Regions from separate parts of the Pseudomonas sp. XK-1 genome, predicted to be linked through region 3. Evidence: predicted binding sites of a transcription regulator. Region 3 holds the regulator's gene; each other region holds the start of a gene.

Region 1 (4,765 bases), on a different contig from region 3:
TCAGGGCCAGCCTATCAACGCAGGTTGATGATGGTCTGGGTGATGGCACTCTCGGTTTCAATGGTCTTGGCGTTGGCCTGGTAGTTGCGCTGCGCCACGATCAGGTTGACCAGCTGGTCGGACAGCTCGACGTTGGAGTCTTCCAGCGCGCCGGACTGCAGCGCACCCAGCGTACCGCTGCGCGGCGTGCCGACCACCGGCTCGCCCGAGGAGAAGGATTGCACCCAGGCGGTTTTACCCACAGGCGTCAGCCCCTGCACATTGGCGAAGTTGGCCAGAATCACCTGCCCCTGCACCTTGGACTGGCCGTTGGTGTAACGAGCGAAGATAACCCCGGTATCGTCAATCTCCAGGCCGGCCAACTGGCCGGTGGTGTAACCATCCTGGCTGACGCTGTTGACCGCGAACGAGCTGGAGAACTGGGTGGAACTGCGCAGATCGACCAGTATGCCGGCGGCATTGGCATCGGCCCCATTGCCCGACCATACCGGCGGCGTACCGCCGTCGGAGGCCGCCGGCACCCAGTCATTCAGGGTGAAACGCCCGTTGGCGTCGACGGTAAAGCTCGGACTGGAGACCAGGCTGGCGGTGTCCAGCTCGCCGCTGGCCGTAAAGCCGACCTCCATCGCATAGGGCACGGTCGAAGTCGGGTCGGCCGGATTGCGCCCGTCGATCAGCACATTCATCTGCCACTGGTTGGCCCCGGTCTTGACGAAGTACTGGGTCAGTACATGGGCATTGCCCTGGGTGTCGTAGACATTGGTGGAGGTGGACGAGTTGTAGGTGGTCGGGTCGGCCGGATCGAAGGAAGCATTGGCCACCGCTTCGGCCGCGGCGATTTCCGCGGCAGTCGGGTTCAGGGGATCCACGGCACCGGCAATCGAGGTGTCATAAGCGCCCTGCCAGGTTGCCGGCACGGTATTGGTCGAGTTCAGGTTGAAGGTCTGGTTGAGGGCGGTAGTCGCCCGCGGGGCCTGACTGGCGGTTTCGATGCGCAGGTCGCTGATCACGCCATTCTGCAGGTTGCCGTTATCGTCGACCGGATAGCCCTGCAGCTTGTAACCGAAGTTGTTCACCATAAAGCCGTCACGGTCGGTACCGAAGTAACCGGCACGGGTATAGCTGACCTCGCCGTTATTGCTGGTCTGGAAGAAGCCATTGCCGTTGATCGCCAGGTCCAGGGCATTCTGTGTGTAGTTGATATTGCCCTGATTGAACAGTTGCGACACGTTGCTCAGCAGCACCCCGCTGCCCTGGGCGTTCTTGCCGGAGCCGAGCACCGAGGCCGCATAGACATCGGCGAACTCCGCCCGGGACTGCTTGAAGCCGGCCGTACCAGCGTTGGCGATATTGTTGCCGGTGACGTTGAGGTCACTGCTCGCAGCGCGCAGGCCACTCAAACCGATATTGAACGACATGGAAGTCTCCTTTGCCGGAACAGCCGGCACTCAAAGCTGTTGGTTACTGACCGATGACCTGCACCTGGGACAGCGGCACACTGCCCAGCCCCGCCAGGTTGAGCATCAACTCGCTGCCGCCCAGGACCACACTGTCGACGTTGGCCGGAAGCATGGTGTAAAGCCCCTTGGTCTCGCCCTCGTAAGTCGCCTGCGCTTCAAACTTGTAGGTGCCGGGCGGCAATAGATTGCCGCTGGCATCCTTGCCGTCCCAGATAAAGCTGACATTGCCGGCGGCCTGCTCGCCCATATTGATGCGGCTCACCGCCGCCCCGGTCTTGTCGTAGACGTTGACGTAGACGTTGCTGCTGCTGGTTGGCAGCACCAGGCTGGCCTTGAAGCTCTCGCTGGTGTCGACCACCGCCGTCTCCGATGGCACTATCACCTTGCGACCGACCAGCGAAGAGGCCTGCAGGGCCTGGGAAGACTGGTAGCCGCTGAGCAGCGAGCCCATGCTGGTGTTCAGCTTCTCGATCCCTTCCACCTGGCTGAACTGCGCCAGCTGGGCAATAAACTCGCCGTTGCCCTGCGGCTCCAGCGGATTCTGGTTGTTCAACTGCGCCACCAACAGGTTGAGGAACTCATTCTTGCCCAGCTCCTTGTTGGCCGTGTTCTGATTCTTGATCTGGTACTGATCCAGTGCCGTACCACTGACATCGCCTACAGTGCTCATACTCATGCGCTCCTTGTGCCCGACGGCTTACTGACCCAGGGTCAATACGCGCTGCATCATCTGCTTGGCGGTATTCATCATTTCAACGTTGGTCTGGAAGGCCCGGCTGGCGGAAATCATGTCCGCCATTTCTTCCACCACATTGACGTTGGGGTAATACACATAGCCGCCTGCATCGGCAGCCGGATGATTGGGCTCGTAGCGCGGCACCAGGCTGCTCTGATCCTCGACGATGCCCAGCACCTGAACACCGAGACCGGCCTGGTCCTGATCGGCGAACAGCGAGCCGCGATCACCGTTCTGCGCCTGCTCGAACACGGTGGAAAACACCGGATGACGGGCGCGATAGGTCTGGTCGATGCTCGATGACACCGACTCGGCGTTGGCGATGTTGCTGGAAATGGTATTCAGCCGAGTGCTCTGGGCACTCATGCCGGTTCCGGCGATATTGAACACACTGGCTAGGGACATGGCATCGGACTCCTGTTAATCGCCGCGCAGGGCGCTGACCAGCCCTTTGAATTTGCTGTTGAGCAAGGTGAAACTGGCCTGGAACTGCACCGAGTTTTCCGCGTAGTTGGATTGCTCGATCTGCAGATCGACGGTGTTCTGATCAATCGATGGATGGAACGGTGTGCGGTAGGCCAGTTCGGCTTCCCCCACCTGGATGCCATCGGCAGCGATATGCCGGCTATCGGTACGATTCAGGTTGACCGGGCCGCGCTGGGTCTTGGCACTCTGCTCGGCCAGCACCGTGGCGAACTCCAGGTCGCGCGCCTTGTAATTCGGCGTGTCGGCGTTGGCGATGTTGTTGGCCAGGACTTCCGCACGCTGGGAGCGAAAGCCGAGTGCCTGCTGATGGATGCCGAGTGCCCGATCGAAACTGATGCTCATGGTCAGAAACCTTTGCCGGTTGCCGTTGCTGTTTTCCGTAGCAAACCATAAGCAATCGTTGTGCCATTTTATTTTTTACATATATTTCAATGGCTTATGCAATTTATCCGCTTAGAGAAAGACAAAAGCGGCAAAGGCTTTCCGCCTCCAGACGGCAATGCGGCAATGCGGCAATGCGGCAATGCGGCAATGCGGCAATGCGGCCGACAGCCTGGCATGTTGCCAGGGCATGGCAAGACTGCTCGGGCGACACCTCGCTTCGCAGCTGTATATAGATGCGCAGCGCTCGGCAACGCCCACACAAAAACCAGGCACAAAAAAACCGGCGCGAGGCCGGTTCTTTGTGCAGCGCTGCGAACCTAGAGGCCGGCAGCATTCTCCGACAGGTACTGGGCAACGCCTTCTGGCGAAGCGGTCATGCCCTTGTCGCCCTTCTTCCAGTTGGCTGGGCAAACTTCGCCATGCTCTTCGGTGAACTGCAGGGCATCGACCAGACGCAGCAACTCATCCATATTGCGACCCAGCGGCAGGTCATTGACGATTTGCGAGCGAACAATGCCTTTGGTATCGATCAGGAAGGCACCGCGGAAGGCCACACCATCGGCGTTCTCGACGTCATAGGCCTTGCAGATGGCATGGTTGATATCGGCCGCCAGGGTGTACTTGACTGGGCCGATGCCGCCCTTGTCCACCGGGGTGTTACGCCAGGCATTGTGGGTAAAGTGCGAATCGATGGAAACGCCGATCACTTCGACATTACGCGCCTGGAACTCGGGAATGCGGTTATCCAGCGCAATCAGTTCGGACGGGCAGACAAAGGTGAAGTCCAGCGGGTAGAAAAACACCAGGCCGTATTTGCCCTTGATCGCCGCGGACAGGCTAAAGCTGTCGACGATTTCGCCATTGCCCAGCACCGCTGCAACGTCAAAATCCGGGGCTTGCTTACCTACGAGTACGCTCATTCGAGATCTCCTTGATTGATCAGTCCAGAGCAGGCCCGCAGCGCGCACATAGCTTACGCAGCGCCTGGGCTTGCACCTAAAGGGCTACTCATCATACACCGCACCTTTACCCACCGCCCACCGCTGTGGCCTTCAGCCGGACCATAGCGCCACCGCCCCGACCAGGCCTGACGGCACGTCAGCAGGCACTGGCAAATAGTTTTTTTGACAAGCATTCTCATTAGCATTAGTATCTCTTGCAACTTAACCCACAGCCCAGCGGCGAGCCTAAATCATGTACGTCTGTCTTTGCGAAGGTGTTACTGACGGTCAAATTCGCGATGCCATCTACGATGGCTGCTGCAGCTATCGCGATGTCCGCGCCAGCCTCGGCGTTGCCAGCCAATGCGGCAAATGCGCCTGCCTGGCCAAGCAGGTGGTCCGCGACACCCTCAGCGAAGTGCAAAGCAGCCAGGCCGCCCTCGCCTACCCCGCCAGCTTTGTAACCGCCTGATTTTTCGCCGCTGCCAAGAACCGGACCTTGTGTCCGGTTTTTTATGGCCTGCCATCCATGGCGGCCACCCTTCGGGCCGTCGCTGCGCGACGTTAAAAATAACTCCCGGCTATTTTTTATGGCCTGCCATCTAACACGGTCACCCTCCGGGCCGTCGCTACACGACGTTAAAGATGGCTCCCGGCCATTTTTAGGCTGTGTCCCAGTGCTGCGTGCGTTCAGGCTTCGGTACTTAAGTGAGCCGGACCTGACTTCCTAGGGTGACGCGAGGCCGCCTAGGCCGTGC
Region 2 (4,765 bases), on a different contig from region 3:
CGACATCGACCCGGCCAACGGCTGGCAGCCCACCGACATCCATATCCGCGTGTATTCCGACAAGGAGCGCTTCAGTATCGCCATGGCCAATCGCCCGACTCCAGACGCCGACCCGGTGCTGACCCGCGAAAGCGGCTTCCACCCCGGCACATCCGCCCTCACCCGCCACTTCGTCGACTACCGCGGCTGGTGGACCCCAAGCCACTTCGACGGCTACGGCACCCTGGAGGAATACCACGGCTGCCGCGAACGGGTGGCGGTGATGGACCTTTCGGCCCTGCGCAAATTCGAGGTGCTCGGCCCAGACGCCGAAGCCCTGCTCAATTACTGCCTGACCCGTGATGTACGCAAACTGGCAATCGGCCAGGTGGTGTACTCGGCCATGTGTTATGAGCACGGCGGCATGCTCGACGACGGCACCTTGCTGCGCCTGGGCGCAGATGCCTTCCGCTGGATCGGCGGCGAGGACTACGCCGGTATCTGGCTGCGCGAACAGGCGGCAAAACTCGGCATGAAGGTGTGGATCAAATCGGCCTCCGAACAGATTCACAACATCGCCGTACAGGGGCCGAAAAGCCGTGAACTGCTGAGCCAGATGATCTGGACGCCTGGCACCCAGCCGGCGCTGGCAGACCTCGGCTGGTTCCGTTTTCTCACCGGCCGCCTCGACGACTACAACGGCCCGCCGCTGATGGTCTCGCGCACCGGCTACACCGGCGAGCTGGGCTATGAGATCTGGTGCCACCCCAGCGATGCCATGCAGGTCTGGCAGCGTCTCTGGCAGCTGGGCGAGCCCCTGGGCCTGGTGCCGCTGGGGCTGGACGCCCTGGACATGCTGCGCATCGAGGCCGGGCTGATCTTCGCCGGTTATGAGTTCTGCGACCAGACCGATCCCTTCGAGGCCGGCATCGGGTTTTGCGTACCGCTGAAATCCAAGCAGGACGACTTTATCGGCCGCGAGGCCTTGCTGCGGCGCAGTGCCAACCCACAACGCAGGCTGGTCGGCCTGCGCCTGAACGGCAACGAAGTGGCCCACCACGGTGACTGCGTGCACGTTGGCCGCGCACAGGTCGGGGTGATCACCAGCGCCACCCGCTCGCCACTGCTGGGGCAGAACATCGCCCTGTGCCGGCTGGATGTCGGCTACTGCGAACCCGGCACTGCGCTGGAAATCGGCAAGCTGGACGGCCAGCAGAAGCGCATTGCCGCCACGGTTGGCCCTGGCACCATCGCCTACGACCCGGAGAAAACCCGCGTGCGGGCATAAGCCCAGTCGACTGGCCGAAGAATTGCTAGGGTCTGTTGCCTGCATGGCCCAGTGCCGGGCTTTGCAGGCAACCATGGTCTCGTAAGCAGGGAGTAGTGGCCAATGTGGTTCAACGATGCGTCCAAGGAGCTGGCCGGCGACCTCGCCCAGCGGCTCAGCCAACTGATCGATGATCAGCCGAGCGACACCCAGCACAGCCCACGCCTACAACGCCACCCGCAACTGCTCGACGCTCTCCAGCGCCTGAGCCGTAGCTGGCGCGCCCACCAGCAGTTCCAGCAACAGGCCCGTGCCACCCCGCCCGCCCCCTGCAGCGCCGAGCAGTATCAGCAACTGTGCGAGCGACTGGCCAACAGCGAACGCCAGCGCCAGCAGCTGGAGCAGCAGATGCAGCGCAGCCAGGAACAGTGCCATGCCTACGCGGCCCGCGAAGGCCAGTGGCAGCAGGACGCCCAGGCCTGGGCGCTGACTCAGCAAACCCTTACCGAGGGCTGCTGGGACCTCAGCGTGGTCAATGGCGACGCCGACCACCCGAACAATGTCATCCGCTGGTCCGATCAGTTTCGCAACCTGATCGGCTACAGCCGCGCCGAGTTTGCCGATGGCTGGGACAGCTTCTTCGGCGTAGTCCCCGCCGAGGACCTGAAGCAGGTCATGCGCGTATTCGCCGGGCACATCGCCGACCCCAAGGGCGAGCCAGCCTATGTGGTGGAGTACCGCATGCGCCACAAGACCCGCGGCGAAACCTGGTACCGCGAGCGCGGGCGCTGCCTCTATGACGCCAACGGCGTGCTGGTACGAGTGATCGGGGCCGTGCGCGACATCAGCGATGAAAAGGCCGCCGAGGCCCTGCGCCTGCGCGAACAGGACAGCATTCAGAACACCTACAAGCAGATTGCCCAGGTTGCCGAGGCCATCAAGGGCATTGCTGAACAGACCAACCTGCTGGCGCTCAACGCCGCCATCGAAGCCGCCCGGGCCGGCGAACAGGGTCGCGGTTTCGCCGTGGTGGCGGACGAAGTACGCAACCTGGCCCGGCGCACCCAGGAGTCGGTGCAGCAGATCCAGAACATGCTGCAGCGGAACCGCTGAAACGACCCAAATTCAGGCAAATAGGCCGCCAAACGAACTGCAACAGGGCATTTCATCACCCGATTATCCGCCACCTCCCCGGATTCTGGCCGCAGTGCGAGAAAGGCGTTATGGCACAGGGATTGCTTATTCTTATAGGGAACTTTTTATAACTACGAATAAACACCCAAGGCCTGCGGCCATCCACTCCAACAAAAGCTGCCAACACCGCTGTATCACCACGAATTCGAATCGAGGATCGACTGATGGAAGAGCAGAAAACCCCCACTCTAGAGGAGCTACAGGCTCTGATAGAGATGACCAACACCCTGAATATGGAAATATTCTACTGGTGGTGTATCGCCCTGATGGTTTGCATTCATGCCGGCTTCCTGTCCTATGAGATCGGTGCCTCACGCCTGAAGAACGCCCTGGCGGCCGGGGTGAAGAATATCCTCGCCTTCGGCTTTATTGTTCCCAGCGTATTTCTGCTTGGCTGGGCCGTGTACAACGGCTTCCCCGACGGCCTGGTGCCGCGCATGGACGCCTTCCTCGCCGGCATGCCCTGGAGTGAATCCATGGGGCCGAACATCCAGGACAATGCCACCGGCATCTTCTGGGCGGCCTTCGCCATGTTCGCCGCCACCACCGGTTCGATCCTGTCCGGCGCGCTGATCGAGCGTGCACGGATGAGCGCCTTTATCATCCTCACCATCGTGCTGGGTGGCTTCCTCTGGTTGGTCGCGGCCTCCTGGGGCTGGCATCCGGAAGGCTGGTTGACCGTCAAGTGGGGCTACCATGATGTCGGTGCCGCCGGTGTGGTGCATCTGATTGCAGGCTTCTTCGCCCTGGCCGTGGTCATCAACCTCGGTGCGCGCATCGGCCGCTTCAACGAGGACGGCAGCGCCAACGCCATCGTCGGCCACAGCATGCCGATGAGCGTGGTCGGCCTGATGCTGATCATCGTCGGCTTCTTCGGTTTTCTCGGCGGCTGCATCATCTACAACTCGGGTGCCCAGTGGATCAACATCTACGGCCAGCCGACCAACCTCTCGGCCTTTGCCTTCAACACCCTGATGGGTTTTGCCGGCGGCCTGATCGGTGCCTACCTGACCACCCGCGAGCCGTTCTGGATGATGTCCGGTGGCCTGGTCGGGATCATCTCGGTGGCTCCGGGTCTGGACCTGTACCACCCCGGGCTGGCCTACCTGATCGGCATGGGCGTCGCCGCTGCCGCTCCGCTGGTCAACAACCTGCTGCTCAAATTCCGTCTGGATGACGCGGTCGGTGCCTTCGCTGTACACGGCTTCGGCGGCTTCGCCGGCCTGGTGATCAGCGGCGTCTTCCTTGCCGGTTACCCGAACGTGAACGGCATGGCCCCCATCAGCTTCTTCGGCCAACTGGGCGGTGCCGTGGTACTGGCTGCGCTGGGCTTTATCCCTGGCTACGTCATTTCCTACGCGCTCAAGCACTTCGACATGCTACGGGTTCCGGCCCACGCCGAAGAGCGCGGCCTCGACCTGACCGAAGTACCGGCCCAGGCCTACCCGGAGTGGGACTCGATGTACGGCACCAGCACCAGCGTAGGCGGCTCTGCCCCTGCACCCACCAGCCTGATCGGCGAAAGCAAACCGGCCTGAGTGCCATGTGGCCTGCTGCCAACGGGCGGCAGGCCAACCTAAAGGAGCCTTACCATGAGCATCACCACCTTTGACGGTGCCAGCGCCGTGTTCACCTTTGCCGACAAACCCGCCATCCTGATCTTTATCAGCCTGCTGGTGGCCGGCGTCAGCCTCTACGCGCTGATCGCCACCATGATCCACGAGAAGCACAGCTACGCCCTTCCGGATGACGAGCTGCCCAAGATTAAGTGAGCCCCCGGCCGGCGGCGTTCGTCGCCGGCCCCTTTTCCGCGTCGCTACCACGCCACCGCCCTCTTCGCGCAGGAAGAGCCCTTGGGTTTTGCCGCGCTCGCCTTGCGTATCGATCAGCCCGGTAGCGTCCTGAAATATCGAGGAGTCGTTCATGGCCTGGTTCAAATCCGCCGCCCCCGTTGTGCCAGCCTGGCAGGCCGCCCTGCTCACCGGTGATGTTGAACGCGCCCTGCAGCTGGACGACGGCAGCCTGCCCGAGCACCTGCGCAGCTGCCTGGAACGCGGCCTGAGCGAGCCGCCGCCGAGCGAGGGGCGCACCCTGGGCCTGCTCTGTGGCCGCCTCGACGCCTTGCAGCGGCATGCCATGCAGGCGGCCGAACAGACCGAGAACAGCCTGGCCGAAATCGCCGTCCGCAGCGGCGAACAGCTGACCTTTCTCGACCATACCCGCGGCTTTCTCGACCACAGCAGCCGCAGCGCCGATGAACTGCGCGGCGAGCTGGCCCGCGAACTGGAGAGCACCCAGCGGTTCTTCGCCAGCCAGTTCGCCGAG
Region 3 (4,765 bases):
TCGCGGTGGCGAATCTGGACGTTCTTCAGGATGGGTTTGAGGGTTTCGCCGAGGCGATTGGCCAGGTATACCGAGCGGTGATGGCCGCCGGTGCAGCCGATCGCTACCGTGACATAGGCGCGGTTGCTGGCGGCAAAGCGTGGCAGCCACTTGACCAGGTAGGCGAGGATGTCCTGAAACATGTCTTCGACATCGGCCTGGGCCGAGAGGTAGTCGGACACCGGCTGATCCAGGCCGGAGAATTCGCGCAGGTCCGGCTTCCAATAGGGGTTGGGCAGGCAGCGCACGTCAAACACCAGATCGGCATCCACCGGCATGCCGCGCTTGAAGCCGAAGGACTCGATAAGAAAGGCGGTACCCGGCTCAGGCTGGTTGAGCAGGCGCAGTTTGAGGCTGTCGCGCAACTGGTAGAGATTGAGGTGGGTGGTGTCGATCTTCAGGTCGGCCAGGTCGATGATCGGGCCCAGCAGCAGGCTTTCGTCGGCGATGGCTTCGGCCAGCGAGCGGCTTTCGTTGGTCAGCGGATGGCGCCGGCGGGTTTCGGAGAAACGCTTGAGCAGGGTCTCTTCATCGGCGTCGAGGTAGATCACATCGCACTTGATATGCCGCGCGCGTACCTCTTCGAGCAGCTCGGGGAAGCGCTTGAGGTGGCTGGGCAGGTTGCGCGCATCGATCGACACGGCCACCTGCGGGTGGAGCAGCTCGGTATGCAGCAGGGCGCGCTCGGCCAGCTCTGGGAGTAGGCCGGCGGGCAGGTTGTCGATGCAATAGAAGCCGTTGTCCTCAAGTACATCGAGGGCGGTGCTTTTGCCGGAGCCGGAGCGACCGCTGACGATGATCAGGCGCATGCTCAGTCTCGATTGAGTTGGCTTTGCACGTCGACCACCACCTGGTACAGGGCCTCATTGCTCTGAGCCTGGCGCAGGCGGTCACGCACGTCGCTGCGGTCGAGCATGCTGGCGATCTGCCGGAGCAGTTCCAGGTGGGCGTCGGTCGCGGCTTCGGGAACCAGCAGAACAAACAGCAGATCGACCGGGGCACCGTCGATGGCATCGAAGTCCACCGCGGCATTGAGTCTCAGCAAGGCGCTGATCGGTGCGTTGCAACCGGGCAGGCGACAGTGCGGAATGGCGATGCCATTGCCGAAACCGGTCGAGCCGAGTTTTTCGCGGGCGATCAGGCTTTCGAAGATGTCTTGGCCGTCCAGGTCAGGCAGCTCGCGCGCCACCAGGTTGGCAATCTGTTCGAGAACACGTTTTTTGCTGCCGCCCGGCACGTTCACCAGGGAACGGCCGGGGGTCAGGATAGTTTCAAGTCGGATCATAGGAGATAGACGAGGTCAGCGGGCCAGTGCGCCCTGTTGACGGTCGAGCTGTTTTTCCTTGTGCTTGATGAGTTGGCGATCGAGTTTGTCGGTGAGTAAATCGATTGCTGCATACATGTCTTCGTGTACCGCATTGGCGACAACCTCGCCGCCGGCAATGTGCAGGGTCGCTTCGATTTTCTGCTTGAGCTTCTCGACCTCCATGATGACTTGCACATTGGTGATTTTGTCGAAGTGGCGCTCCAATCGACCGAGTTTTTCCTCGATGTAGGCGCGCATGGCGTCGGTCACATCCAGCTGGTGTCCACTGATGTTGACTTGCATACCGCATTCTCCTTGTTGCCGTGTGTAAGAGGCAGGCAATAGGCCTGCCGCCGGAACACTGTGGCGTGGAAGACCCTGGCAGAACGAGTCTGGCACTGTCGCCGCCCGCGCATTGGCAGCGAAGTTGCTTGCGCGAAAAGGCGAGGCCGGGTGTTGTTGCGTGCAGTGTGAACCGTCTTCCTTCTTGTACCGCCTAGATCAATCGCTTGCGCTCGCTGGATGGCGCTATCCCGAGGGATTCACGGTACTTTGCGACTGTACGGCGGGCTACTTGAATGCCCTGTGCTTCCAGTAAACCAGCGATCTTGCTGTCACTCAACGGCTTTTTTGCATTTTCCGCGGCGACCAGTTTTTTGATGATGGCGCGGATCGCGGTGGACGAGCATTCGCCGCCCTCGGAGGTGCTGACGTGGCTGGAGAAGAAGTATTTCAGTTCGTAAATGCCACGCGGGGTGTGCATGAATTTCTGCGTGGTGACCCGCGAGATGGTTGACTCGTGCATGCCCACCGCCTCGGCGATATCGTGCAATACGAGAGGTTTCATCGCCTCGTCACCGTAGTCGAGGAAGCCGCGCTGGTGTTCGACGATCTGCGTGGCGACCTTCATTAGGGTTTCGTTGCGGCTTTGCAGGCTCTTGATAAACCAGCGCGCTTCCTGCAGCTGGTTGCGCATAAAGGTGTTGTCGGCGCTGGAGTCGGCGCGCTTCACAAAACCGGCGTACTGCGCGTTGACCCGCAGGCGCGGCATGGCTTCCTGGTTCAGCTCCACCAGCCAGCGCTCGTTGTGCTTGCGTACGATCACGTCGGGCACCACGTATTCCGGCTCGCTCGATTCGATCTGCGAGCCGGGGCGCGGGTTGAGGCTCTGGATCAGCTCGATAACCTGGCGCAGCTCGTCTTCCTTGAGCTTCATGCGGCGCATCAGCTGGCTGTAGTCGCGGCTGCCGAGCAGGTCGAGGTAGTCGTTGGCCAGGCGCTGGGCCTCGCTCAGCCAGGGGGTTTTGGCGGGCAGCTGGCGCAGTTGCAGGAGCAGGCATTCGCCGAGGTTGCGCGCGGCAATGCCAGCGGGCTCGAACTGCTGGATGCGGTGCAGCACGGCCTCGACTTCGTCCAGTTCGATATCCAGTTCCGGGTCGAAGGCTTCAACCACTTCTTCCAGGGTTTCTTCCAGATAGCCCTGCTCGTTGATGCAGTCGATCAGGGTGACCGCGATCAGGCGATCCTTATCGGACATGGGCGAAAGGTTGAGTTGCCAGAGCATATGGCTCTGCAGGCTCTCGCCGCTGGACGTGCGGGTGGTGAAGTCCCACTCGTCATCGTCGTTGCTGCTGCTCGGCAGGCTGCTGGCGCTGGTCTGGTAGATGTCTTCCCAGGCGGTGTCGACCGGCAGTTCATTGGGAATGCGCTCGCCCCAGTCGCCTTCTTCCAGGTTGTCCACGGTCTGCGTGGTTTCCTGGTAGTTGGGCTCCTGGAAGCTGGACTCTTGCTGTTCGCTGGAAGTGGCGCTTTCTGCGCCATCGGCCATGGGGTCCGAGTTGTCGAAATCTTCGCCGTCTTCCTGGCGTTCGAGCATCGGATTGGATTCCAGTGCCTCCTGGATCTCTTGTTGCAGATCCAGGGTCGACAGTTGGAGTAGGCGAATGGCCTGTTGCAGCTGCGGTGTCATCGTCAGCTGCTGGCCCATCTTCAGGACTAGCGATGGTTTCATTGCAGACCTTATTTACCGGCGTCTGTGCGCAATCCACTACAGGGCGCGGAAGCGCCACAAGGAAGCAAATTATATGCCTGACTCTAAGGGGTTTGCCTAGGGGTGGTGCTTGTTTGCGTGAGAAAAGCCCCTGTTACAGGCGGAACTCATGCCCCAGGTACACCTCTTTGACCGTCTGGTTGGCCAGGATGGCGGCGGAGTCGCCTTCGGCGATCAGTTGGCCGTCACTGACAATGTAGGCGGTTTCGCAGATGTCCAGGGTCTCGCGCACGTTGTGATCGGTGATCAGCACGCCAATGCCCTTGGCCTTGAGGTGGTAGATGATCTGTTTGATATCGCCGACCGAGATCGGGTCAACCCCGGCAAAGGGTTCGTCGAGCAGGATGAACTTGGGCGAGGTCGCCAGGGCGCGGGCAATTTCTACGCGCCGGCGTTCGCCGCCGGACAGGCTCATGCCGAGGTTGTCACGAATATGGCTGATATGGAATTCCTGCAGCAGGCTTTCCAGCTCCTTGCGCCGCTCGCTGCGGTCCAGGTCCTTGCGGGTTTCCAGAATGGCCATGATGTTGTCGGCCACGCTGAGCTTGCGGAAGATCGAGGCTTCCTGCGGCAGGTAGCCGATGCCGGCACGGGCGCGGCCGTGCATCGGTTGGTGGCTGACATCGAGGTCGTCGATCAGGATGCGACCCTGGTCGGCCTGGACCAGGCCAACGATCATGTAGAAGCAGGTGGTCTTGCCCGCGCCATTGGGGCCAAGCAGGCCGACGATCTGCCCGCTGTCGATGCTCAGGCTGACGTCGCGCACGACTTGGCGGCCTTTGTAGCTCTTGGCCAGGTGCTGGGCTTTCAATGTGGCCATGGTTACTGCGCCTGCTGGTCGGCTGGTTTGTTCTTGGGCTGGATCACCATGTCGATGCGCGGTCGCGGCACGCTGACATTGCTGCCTGTAGCACGGCCGGCGTTGACGATCTGGCGCTGGGTGTCATAGACGATCTTCTCGCCTTCGAAGGTGTTGCCTTCCTGGATCACCTTGGCCTGGTCGATCAGCACGATGCGCTCGTTGGCGGCGAAGTACTGGATGGTCAGGCCGTAGGCCTTGACGATCTGCTTGTCGGTGGCCGGCAGCTGCTCGTAATAAGCCGGCTTGCCGACGGCGGTAAACACGTCGATATCGCCCGCCGGGGTCTGGGTGATGGTCACGGTGTCGCCCGTGATCTTCAGCGTGCCCTGGGTGATAACCACGGTGCCGCGGTACACGGCCACACCTTGCTTGTCGTCAAGTTCGGCGCTGTCGGCCTGAATCCGGATCGGTTGTTCGCGATCCGATGGCAGGGCCCAGGCGCTGATGCTTCCGAGCGCGGCGCTGAGACCGAAAAGAAGGGGGAGGGTTTTAACGAGCCTCATGCTGA

Evidence for each region. The regulator sigma-54, encoded in region 3, starts transcription at its own class of promoters, with help from an activator protein. The targets are predictions, from matches to a motif close to ANTGGCATNNANNTTGCTNT.
Region 1: a site for sigma-54 is predicted at 3,073-3,092, ahead of flgB (flagellar basal body rod protein FlgB). Genes of this name have one in related genera too.
Region 2: a site for sigma-54 is predicted at 2,469-2,488, ahead of WMW70_RS09300 (ammonium transporter). Genes of this name have one in related genera too.

What each region holds. Positions count from the first base shown of each region.
Region 1 covers NZ_JBBPES010000002.1:243,512-248,276, forward strand. The annotation lists gene WMW70_RS06800 (flagellar hook protein FlgE) at 15-1,418, opposite strand; gene flgD (flagellar hook assembly protein FlgD) at 1,462-2,130, opposite strand; gene flgC (flagellar basal body rod protein FlgC) at 2,158-2,601, opposite strand; gene flgB (flagellar basal body rod protein FlgB) at 2,617-3,024, opposite strand; gene WMW70_RS06820 (peroxiredoxin) at 3,384-3,986, opposite strand; gene WMW70_RS06825 (bacterioferritin-associated ferredoxin) at 4,261-4,479, shown strand.
Region 2 covers NZ_JBBPES010000003.1:200,601-205,365, forward strand. The annotation lists gene WMW70_RS09285 (DUF1989 domain-containing protein) at 1-1,267, shown strand, start outside; partial or broken gene WMW70_RS22085 (methyl-accepting chemotaxis protein) at 1,655-2,347, shown strand; gene WMW70_RS09300 (ammonium transporter) at 2,605-3,978, shown strand; gene WMW70_RS09305 (hypothetical protein) at 4,033-4,212, shown strand; gene WMW70_RS09310 (methyl-accepting chemotaxis protein) at 4,364-4,765, shown strand, end outside.
Region 3 covers NZ_JBBPES010000001.1:750,169-754,933, forward strand. The annotation lists gene rapZ (RNase adapter RapZ) at 1-848, opposite strand, end outside; gene ptsN (PTS IIA-like nitrogen regulatory protein PtsN) at 851-1,324, opposite strand; gene hpf (ribosome hibernation-promoting factor, HPF/YfiA family) at 1,340-1,648, opposite strand; gene WMW70_RS03315 (RNA polymerase factor sigma-54) at 1,842-3,356, opposite strand; gene lptB (LPS export ABC transporter ATP-binding protein) at 3,490-4,215, opposite strand; gene lptA (lipopolysaccharide transport periplasmic protein LptA) at 4,218-4,760, opposite strand; gene lptC (LPS export ABC transporter periplasmic protein LptC) at 4,747-4,765, opposite strand, start outside.